One region of the Pseudomonas sp. C321 genome, then DNA from elsewhere that is predicted to be linked to it. Evidence: predicted binding sites of a transcription regulator. Region 1 holds the regulator's gene; the other holds the start of a gene.
What was found. Region 1 encodes sigma-54, which starts transcription at its own class of promoters, with help from an activator protein. Its sites were predicted from a motif close to ANTGGCATNNANNTTGCTNT; they were not measured.
Positions count from the first base shown of each region.

Region 2: glnA (glutamate--ammonia ligase) is a predicted target of sigma-54. The motif match lies at 2,028-2,047, and genes of this name have one in related genera.

Region 1 covers NZ_JBUZRB010000001.1:873,696-878,732, forward strand. Annotated here, with positions in the region: gene lptC (LPS export ABC transporter periplasmic protein LptC) at 1-424, shown strand, start outside; gene lptA (lipopolysaccharide transport periplasmic protein LptA) at 411-944, shown strand; gene lptB (LPS export ABC transporter ATP-binding protein) at 944-1,669, shown strand; gene ACZRJ6_RS04145 (RNA polymerase factor sigma-54) at 1,854-3,347, shown strand; gene hpf (ribosome hibernation-promoting factor, HPF/YfiA family) at 3,423-3,731, shown strand; gene ptsN (PTS IIA-like nitrogen regulatory protein PtsN) at 3,744-4,208, shown strand; gene rapZ (RNase adapter RapZ) at 4,211-5,037, shown strand, end outside.
Region 2 covers NZ_JBUZRB010000006.1:36,286-41,322, reverse strand. Annotated here, with positions in the region: gene typA (translational GTPase TypA) at 1-219, opposite strand, end outside; gene thiI (tRNA uracil 4-sulfurtransferase ThiI) at 359-1,813, opposite strand; gene glnA (glutamate--ammonia ligase) at 2,146-3,552, shown strand; gene ACZRJ6_RS18405 (chorismate mutase) at 3,740-4,273, shown strand; gene glnL (nitrogen regulation protein NR(II)) at 4,525-5,037, shown strand, end outside.

The DNA of each region.
Region 1 (5,037 bases):
CAACGCCCACAGCGTGCAGTTCCTGCCCGATGGCAAGGTGCAGTACGAGATGACCTCGGACAAGGTCGAACACCTGAAGGCCACCGAGGTCACATTGTTGACCAACCCGGACTTGAACCTGTATCGCGGCACCGAATTCCCCTGGCACGTCACCAGCAAGCGCGGCGAAGTCAATCCTGACGGTACCGAAGTCGAACTGATCGACTCGGTGCGCGTAGCTCGCACCGACGCCAAGGACCGCGAGACCATTATTACCAGCAGTCGCATGACCGTATTCCCTCAGAAGCAATATGCGCAGACCGAGCAAGACGTTAGAATCGACGGCGCTGGCGGTGTATCGACTGGCAAGGGAATGAAAGCGTATTTGAAAGAAAGCAGGATACACCTGCTATCGAACGTAAGAGGACAGTATGAGGCTCGTTAAAACCCTCCCTATTTTGCTCGGTCTGGGCGCAGCACTGGGAAGCGTGAGCGCCTGGGCTCTGCCGAACGATAGCGAACAGCCAATCCACATTCAGGCTGACGACGCTCAGTTGGATGACAAGCAAGGTGTCGCAACCTACAAGGGTGATGTGATCATCACTCAAGGCTCGATGAAAATCACCGGCAACACCGTGACTCTGACCCGCAACCCTGCTGGTGAGATAGACGTAGTGACTTCGGTGGGCAACCTGGCCTATTTCGAGCAACAACAGAAAGCTACAGATCCGGCCCCCATCAAGGGCTACGGCGTGACGATCCAATATCACGCCCAACAAAATCGCATCGTATTGATCGACCGCGCCAAGGTTCTGAGCAGCGACGGCAACTCTACCGAAGGCGAGAAAATCATCTACGATACCAAGACCCAGATCGCTCAAGCTGGTCGCGCCAATGGCAGCAAGGTCACTACGCCACGTCCACGCATCGACATGGTTATCCAGCCGAAGAAGAAGGCCGAGTAATGGCAACCCTGAAAGCCCAGCATCTGGCCAAGGCCTATAAAGGCCGTCAGGTCGTGCGCGATGTCAGCCTATCGATCGACAGCGGCCAGATCGTCGGCCTGCTTGGCCCCAACGGTGCCGGCAAGACCACCTGTTTCTACATGATTGTCGGACTGGTCCAGGCGGATCAGGGTCGCGTACTGATCGACGACCTGGACGTCAGCCACCAACCTATGCACGGCCGTGCCCAGGCTGGTATTGGCTATCTCCCCCAGGAGGCGTCGATCTTCCGCAAACTGTCGGTAGCCGACAACATCATGGCGATTCTCGAAACCCGCAAGGAACTCGACCGCGCCGCACGCAAGAAAGAGCTGGAAAGCCTGCTGCAGGAATTCCACATCAACCACATTCGCGACAACCTCGGCATGAGCCTGTCCGGTGGCGAACGTCGTCGTGTGGAAATCGCCCGCGCCCTGGCCACTGCGCCGAAGTTCATCCTGCTGGACGAACCCTTCGCCGGTGTCGACCCGATCTCGGTCGGCGACATCAAGCAGATCATCCACCACCTCAAGGCCAAAGGGATCGGTGTATTGATCACCGACCACAACGTGCGCGAAACCCTCGATATCTGCGAAACCGCCTATATTGTCAACGACGGGCAGCTGATTGCCGAAGGTGACTCGGCAACTATCCTGGCCAACGAACTGGTCAAGGAAGTTTACCTGGGCCACGAATTCCGCTTGTAAGTACTGTGATACCTGGCCATTCGCCAAGGAGCGCGAGCGTCAATAAAAACCTCAATATTTTTATTGTTACCGCGCTCTAGGCAAAGCCCCCGATATCAGGCATATAATTTGCTTATGTTTGGCGCTCACGCGCCCTGTCGTGGATGGCGCATTGCGCCGGCGAATAAGGTGTTAAGCCCCTGCCATGAAACCATCGCTAGTTCTGAGAATGGGCCAGCAGCTGACGATGACACCGCAGCTGCAACAGGCCATCCGCCTGCTCCAATTGTCGACCCTGGACCTGCAACAGGAAATCCAGGAGGCACTGGAGTCCAATCCGATGCTCGAACGCCAGGAAGAAGGCGACGACTTCGATAATGCCGACCCGCTGGCCGACAACACCGAGCAAAAACCCAACACCGATGTCCAGGAACCGTCCTACCAGGAAACCGCCCCTACGGTGGATAACCTTGAGGAAGGCGAGTGGAACGAGCGCATTCCCAATGAACTGCCGGTGGACACCGCCTGGGAAGACGTCTATCAGACCAGCACCAGCAGCCTGCCCAGCAATGACGATGACGAGTGGGACTTCACCACCCGCACCTCCGTCGGCGAGAGCCTGCAGAGCCACTTGCTGTGGCAACTGAACCTGGCGCCGATGTCCGACACCGATCGACTGATCGCCGTGACCCTGATCGACTGCATCAACAATCAGGGCTACCTGGACGAGACACTTGAGGAAATCCTCGAGGCCTTCGACCCGGAACTGGATATCGAACTAGACGAAATCGAAGCCGTCCTGCACCGCATCCAGCAATTCGAACCGGCCGGTATCGGCGCCCGCACCCTCAGCGAATGCCTGCTGCTGCAACTGCGCCAGTTGCCCACCAAGACGCCGTGGCTGACCGAGGCACAACGCCTGGTCACCGACTACATAGACCTGCTGGGCAGCCGCGACTACAGCCAACTGATGCGGCGCATGAAGCTCAAGGAAGATGACCTGCGCCAGATCATCGAGCTGGTGCAAAGCCTCAACCCTCGCCCCGGCTCGCAAATCGAGTCCGGCGAAGCCGAATACGTCGTTCCCGATGTGATCGTGCGCAAGGACAACGAGCGCTGGCTGGTGGAGCTGAACCAGGAATCGGTGCCACGCCTGCGGGTCAACCCGCAATACGCAGGTTTTGTCCGTCGGGCCGACACCAGCGCCGATAACACCTTCATGCGCAACCAGTTACAGGAGGCCCGCTGGTTCATCAAGAGCCTGCAAAGCCGTAATGAAACCCTGATGAAAGTCGCCACCCAGATCGTCGAGCACCAGCGCGGCTTCCTGGAATATGGCGATGAGGCGATGAAACCGCTGGTCCTGCATGACATTGCCGAGGCAGTAGGCATGCATGAATCGACGATTTCCCGGGTGACTACACAGAAATTCATGCATACCCCACGGGGTATTTATGAGCTGAAATACTTTTTCTCCAGTCATGTAAGCACTTCCGAAGGTGGCGAATGCTCGTCCACGGCGATCCGCGCGATCATCAAAAAACTGGTTGCCGCGGAAAATCAGAAAAAGCCGTTGAGTGACAGCAAGATCGCTGGTTTACTGGAGGCACAAGGCATTCAGGTAGCCCGTCGAACCGTCGCCAAGTACCGCGAGTCCCTTGGGATCGCGCCTTCCAGCGAGCGTAAGCGTTTGATGTGACGGGCTAGCCACAGCGTTCCAGTGGCAGGCATTTCTGCCTGCCGCTTTATGCACTGGCAACGAAGGAGAAGCTGTATGCAAGTCAACATCAGTGGACACCAACTGGAAGTGACCGACCCCCTGCGCACCTACATCGGCGAAAAACTCGACCGATTGGAACGGCATTTCGACAAGATAACCAACGTGCAAGTCACGATGACAGTCGAGAAGCTGCTGCAGAAAATCGAAGCCACCCTGCATATCCCCGGCGGGGAAGTCGTCGCCAATGCCGAGCATTCAGACATGTATGCCGCCATTGACCTGCTGACTGACAAGCTGGATCGCCAACTCAAAAAGCATAAGGAAAAGACCCAGAGCCTCCTTCAGGGCGCAACCGGTCGTTAACACTCCCAACCCATGATCCGACTCGAAAATATCCTGACCCCCGGCCGTTCCCTCATGAACGTGCCGGGCGGCAGTAAAAAGCGCGCCCTCGAACAAATTGCCAATCTGATCGGCCGCGAAGTGCCTAATCTGAAGACGCAAGATGTCTTTGAGGCTCTAATTGCCCGTGAAAAACTTGGCTCGACCGGTTTTGGCAACGGCATCGCCATCCCCCATTGCCGCCTTAAAGGTTGCGAGTCTCCAGTCAGCGCCTTGCTGCACCTGGACGCTCCTATCGATTTCGACGCCATCGACGGTGCCCCGGTAGACCTGCTGTTCGTTCTGCTGGTCCCGGAAGCGGCCACCGATGCGCACCTGGAACTGCTCCGGCAGATCGCCAGCATGCTCGACCGCAAAGAAGTACGCGAAAAACTGCGTAGCGCCTCCAGTAATGAAGCGCTGTATCAGGTCGTCCTGGAAGAGCAGAACGGGCAGTAATCATGCGTTTGATCATCGTCAGCGGCCGCTCCGGCTCAGGTAAAAGTACTGCCCTCAATGTGCTTGAGGACAATGGCTTCTATTGCATCGACAACCTGCCGGCCGGCTTGCTGCCCGAACTGGCTGAGCGCGCGTTGATCCACACCGAACTGGCACAGCCGCTAGTCGCTGTATCCATCGACGCCCGCAACCTGCCCAGCCACCTAACGCGCTTCCCGGAATTGCTTGAGGAGGTGCGCGGCAAACACATTCATTGCGACGTGCTGTACCTGGATGCAGACGAAGAAACCCTGCTCAAGCGTTTTTCAGAAACTCGTCGTCGTCACCCTCTGAGCAGCGCCAACCGCTCGCTGGCAGAAGCCATCGAAGACGAAACCAAGCTACTGGGGCCAATCATTGACCTGGCCGACCTGAAGATCAACACCACCAGCCTGAACCTGTATCAACTGCGCGATACCATCAAGTTGCGCCTGTTGAACCAGCCAGAACCTGGCACGGCGTTCCTGGTGGAGTCTTTTGGCTTCAAGCGGGGCATGCCGGTGGACGCCGACCTGGTGTTCGACGTGCGCTGCCTGCCCAACCCGTACTGGAAGCCGGAACTACGTGATCAGTCGGGGCTCGACCAACCCGTAGCCGAGTACCTGGCGGCGCAACCGGATGTCGAGGAGATGTTCCAGGACATTTCCAGCTACCTGCTCAAATGGCTGCCACGCTTTGCCGCCAGCAACCGAGCCTATGTCACCATCGCCATTGGCTGCACCGGCGGGCACCACCGCTCCGTGTACCTGACCGAGCGCCTCGGCCAGGTTTTGCAGCAAACCCTCAAGAA
Region 2 (5,037 bases), on a different contig from region 1:
CACGATGTTGATGTGGTAGCCGTTCCAGTTGATGGCGGTGTTTTTCGCCAAAATGGTAATACCGCGCTCTTTCTCCTGGTCGTTGGAGTCCATCACGCGCTCGTCGTTAAGCTCGTTGCGCTCCAGGGTGCCGGATTGACGCAAGAGTTTGTCTACCAGGGTGGTTTTACCATGGTCAACGTGAGCAATGATGGCGATGTTGCGTAGATTTTCGATCACTTGTGTATCTCGATCAGAGGATTCGGTGTGCTGACAGGTCGTGGCAGCGATTAACAGTAGAGTCAGGCCTTGCCGTTACAGCTTGACGGCAGAGTCGGGGGGCCGGTGACGCAGACCACAGGCGAACAGCCCCGGGCTCTTAGCTCGGTCGATAAACGCGCACATTGGCATGCCCCTCACTGAGCAAATGGTGGGCATGCAGGCGACTCATCACGCCTTTGTCGCAATACAACAGGTACTGACGGCTGTCATCCAGTTCCTTGAAACGTGCGTTCAATGCATAGAACGGCAACGTTTGTACGTCGATGCCAGCGATTTCCAGCGGCTCGTCCTCAGCAGCATCCGGGTGACGGATGTCGATGACGATCTGACCGGCTAGAGCCTCGCTGACTTCTTCGATCTGCAAATCCTGGCCCAACTCGTCGATTACGCGATCGATCGGCACCAGTTTAGCGTTCTCAAGCGCACGCTCGAGAATCGCCATGTCAAACTGTTGTTCTTCGTACTCCACGCGGTTGCGCTTGGCGTGGGTCTTGGGGTTCACCGAAATGACCCCGCAGTATTCCGGCATGTGCTTGGCGAAATCCGCCGTGCCAATCTGGGTCGCCAAGTCGATGATGTCCTGCTTGTGACTGGCAATCAGCGGGCGCAACACCAGCTTCTCGGTCACAGAGTCGATCAACGACAGGTTCGGCAGGGTCTGGCTGGACACCTGGGAAATCACTTCACCGGTAACCAGTGCATCGATTTCCAGCCGATCCGCGATTCGGGACGCAGCGCGCAACATCATACGCTTCAATACTACGCCCATATGACTGTTATCGACTTTCCCGAGAATTTCTCCCAGGACTTCCTCGAAAGGAACGCTGACAAACAGCACACGCTGGGAGCTGCCGTATTTTTTCCAGATGTAATGCGCGACTTCCATCACGCCCAGTTCGTGTGCACGCCCGCCCAGGTTAAAGAAGCAGAAGTGGCTCATAAGCCCGCGCCGCATGATCTGGTAGGCCGCCACCGTGGAATCGAAACCGCCGGACATCAACACCAGGGTCTGTTCCAGGGCGCCCAGCGGGTAACCGCCGATGCTGTCGTGCTGGCTGTGAATCACAAACAACCGTTGGTCGCGAATTTCCATCCGCACTTCAATTTGCGGCTCTTTCAGGGAAATTCCGGCGGCGCCGCACTGACGACGCAGCTGGCTGCCGACGTATTTCTCGATATCCATGGAGCTGAAGGTGTGCTTGCCAGCACGCTTGCAACGCACGGAAAAAACCTTGCCCGCCAACACATCGCCGTAGTGCTGCTTGCACTTGGCCGTGATGTCGTCGAAATCGCCAAGCGGGTACTCGTCGACCTGCAGGAAGTGCGCGATGCCCGGCACACAGCTCAGGCGCTCGGTCATGTCCTTCAAGGCTTTGGGGTCTGTAATGCGGGTTTCCAGTTCGATATTGTCCCACACACCGCTCACCACCACCGCCGGGTCCAGATCGCGGAGCACGGCACGGATATTTTTGGCCAATTGACGGATGAAACGCATCCGTACCGGTCGGCTCTTGATGATGATCTCAGGGAAGACTTTAACGATTAATTTCATGAAAACAGTGCGCGCAGGCCCAGCCGAAAAAGGGGGGCGCGGATTATAGCGGAAATCGCTCAAGGTTTAACCAGTTAATATGCGGCCGGCTTTTCGCGCACTAAATCGGGGCATTTGTGATTTCATGCGCTACATTGCGGTGCGTTATTTCCCCTGCTTTGGCCCTTTGCACCTTTATAGGGGCCTTTTTAAGGCAAAAAACCCATGGCGGGGCACTGGCATGCAATTTGCTCTCTTGTGAGGCAGGTTGCCTTGGCAGAGTATTCGCGCCGGCATCACCCACATTTAAGGGCTAACTCCACTACCCAGCCCGAAGCCACCCGGAGGACACTATGTCGAAGTCGGTTCAACTCATCAAAGATCATGACGTCAAATGGATTGATCTGCGCTTCACGGACACCAAAGGCACTCAGCACCACGTGACCATGCCGGCTCGCGACGCGCTGGATGACGCCTTCTTCGAAGAAGGCAAAATGTTCGACGGCTCCTCCATTGCTGGCTGGAAAGGCATTGAAGCTTCCGACATGATCCTGATGCCGGACGACAGCACCGCCGTACTCGACCCGTTCACCGAAGAGCCAACCCTGATCCTGGTTTGCGACGTGATCGAGCCTTCGACCATGCAAGGCTATGATCGTGACCCACGTGCGATCGCCAAGCGTGCCGAGGAATACCTGAAGTCGACCGGTATCGGTGACACCGTATTCGTAGGCCCGGAGCCAGAATTCTTCATTTTCGACCAAGTGAAGTTCAAGTCCGACATCTCGGGCTCGATGTTCAAGATCTACTCCGAACAAGGTTCGTGGATGTCCGACCAGGACGTGGAAGGCGGCAACAAAGGCCACCGTCCAGGCGTCAAAGGCGGCTACTTCCCGGTTCCGCCGTTCGACCACGACCACGAAATCCGTACCTCCATGTGCAACGCCATGGAAGAAATGGGCCTGGTCATCGAAGTTCACCACCACGAAGTGGCAACTGCCGGCCAGAACGAAATCGGTGTGAAGTTCAACACCCTGGTTGCCAAGGCTGACGAAGTTCAGACCCTGAAGTACTGCGTACACAACGTGGCTGATGCCTACGGCCGTACCGCTACCTTCATGCCTAAGCCGCTGTACGGCGATAACGGTTCGGGTATGCACGTTCACCTGTCCATCGCCAAAGATGGCAAGAACACCTTCGCTGGCGAAGGTTATGCCGGCCTGTCTGACACCGCCCTGTACTTCATCGGCGGCATCATCAAGCACGGTAAGGCCCTGAACGGCTTCACCAACCCGTCGACCAACTCCTACAAGCGTCTGGTCCCAGGTTTCGAAGCTCCAGTAATGCTGGCCTACTCGGCTCGCAACCGTTCCGCTTCGATCCGTATTCCTTACGTGTCCAGCCCTCGCGCTCGCCGTATCGAAGCTCGCTTCCCGGATCCAGCAGCCAACCCATACCTGGCCTTCGCTGCCCTGGTAATGGCCGGCCTGGACGGTATCCAGAACAAGATCCACCCAGGCGACGCCGCCGACAAAAACTTGTACGACCTGCCGCCTGAAGAGGCCAAAGAGATCCCACAAGTGTGCGGCAGCCTGAAAGAGGCCCTGGAAGAGCTGGACAAGGGCCGTGCGTTCCTGACCAAAGGCGGCGTGTTCAGCGACGACTTTATCGATGCCTACATCGCCCTGAAAAGCGAAGAAGAAATCAAGGTCCGCACCTTCGTACACCCACTGGAATATGAGCTGTACTACAGCTGCTGATCCGGTAGCGCTGCTTAACGTGGCGTGACGAAAAAAGGCCTCCTTCGGGAGGTCTTTTTTTTGCCCGCAAAACCCTGTGGGAGCGGGCTTGCCCGCGAAAAACTCAAGAACGCCGCATTTCTTCAATATTTACGCGTTATCGTTAACGACCATCGCGAGCAAGCTCGCTCCCACAGAGGGTTCTCCGTTGAAATTCAAACTCGCCTTTATCTTGCTGGCCATCAGCGCCAGCGCATCCGCCGCGCCACCCACCCTCGCGCCACTGCTCGCCAGCATCGCCGAACGTCTGGCGATTGCCGACCAGGTAGCCTTGAGCAAATGGGATAGCCACAAGCCCGTCGAGGACCGTCCACGGGAGCAGGACGTGATCGCCAGCGTCGTCGCCCAGGCCCCAGGCTACAAACTGGCGCCGGCGCAGGCCGAGCTATTTTTCTCGGCACAGATTGAGGCGAACAAACTGGTGCAGTACGCCCACTTGTCCGATTGGCAGTTGCAGGGCAACGCGCCCAACGAGCCGCGTCCGGACTTGGTCGGGCAGATTCGCCCGCAACTGGATCAACTGCAAAAGCGCCTGCTGCAACAACTGGCAGACTTCACCCCCCAGCGTAGCGATCCACAATGCCCACAGTGGCTGGCAAAGGCTGTTCATCAACCCCTTGATCCATTACGGCAACTGGCAATGATCCGCGCCACCGCGCAATTGTGTATCTACAAAGGGTAAGTACCCGTAGCCGCTTCATGCAGCCTTTACAAAGTCGCACTATATTGGTGCGATACCCTGCACTCTTCCCACATGACCAGCCCATTTTGGTTCGAAACTTCCCGTCCAGGTTGGCAGAACGCTACAGTTTCGCGCCTTAAACCCTTATTTCAGGGCTTTAACGCTTCTTTTCGGAGCCTTGGTTTGGTTTTTGCATTTTCCTTGTATCAGCGCATGCCTCAAGCCTGCGCCTTGCTCCAAAAGAGGTCCTAATGACCATCAGCGACGCACTGCACCGTTTGCTACTCGATAACCTGACCACCGCGACCATCCTGCTCAACGACGAACTGCGCCTTGAGTACATGAACCCCGCGGCGGAGATGCTGCTGGCCATCAGCGGTCAGCGCAGCCATGGGCAGTTCATCAGCGAGTTGTTCACTGAGTCGGCTGAGGCCCTGAGCTCCTTGCGTCAGGCCGTGGAGCAGGCGCACCCGTTCACCAAGCGCGAAGCGATGCTCACCGCTCTCACCGGCCAGACCCTGACGGTCGACTACGCGGTTACACCCATCCTGAGCAACGGCACTACCTTGCTGCTGCTGGAAGTCCATCCTCGTGACCGCCTGCTGCGGATCACCAAGGAGGAGGCGCAACTGTCCAAGCAGGAAACCAGCAAAATGCTGGTGCGCGGCCTGGCCCACGAGATCAAAAACCCACTGGGCGGGATTCGCGGTGCCGCACAGTTGCTGGCCCGTGAGCTGCCGGACGAGAACCTCAAGGACTACACC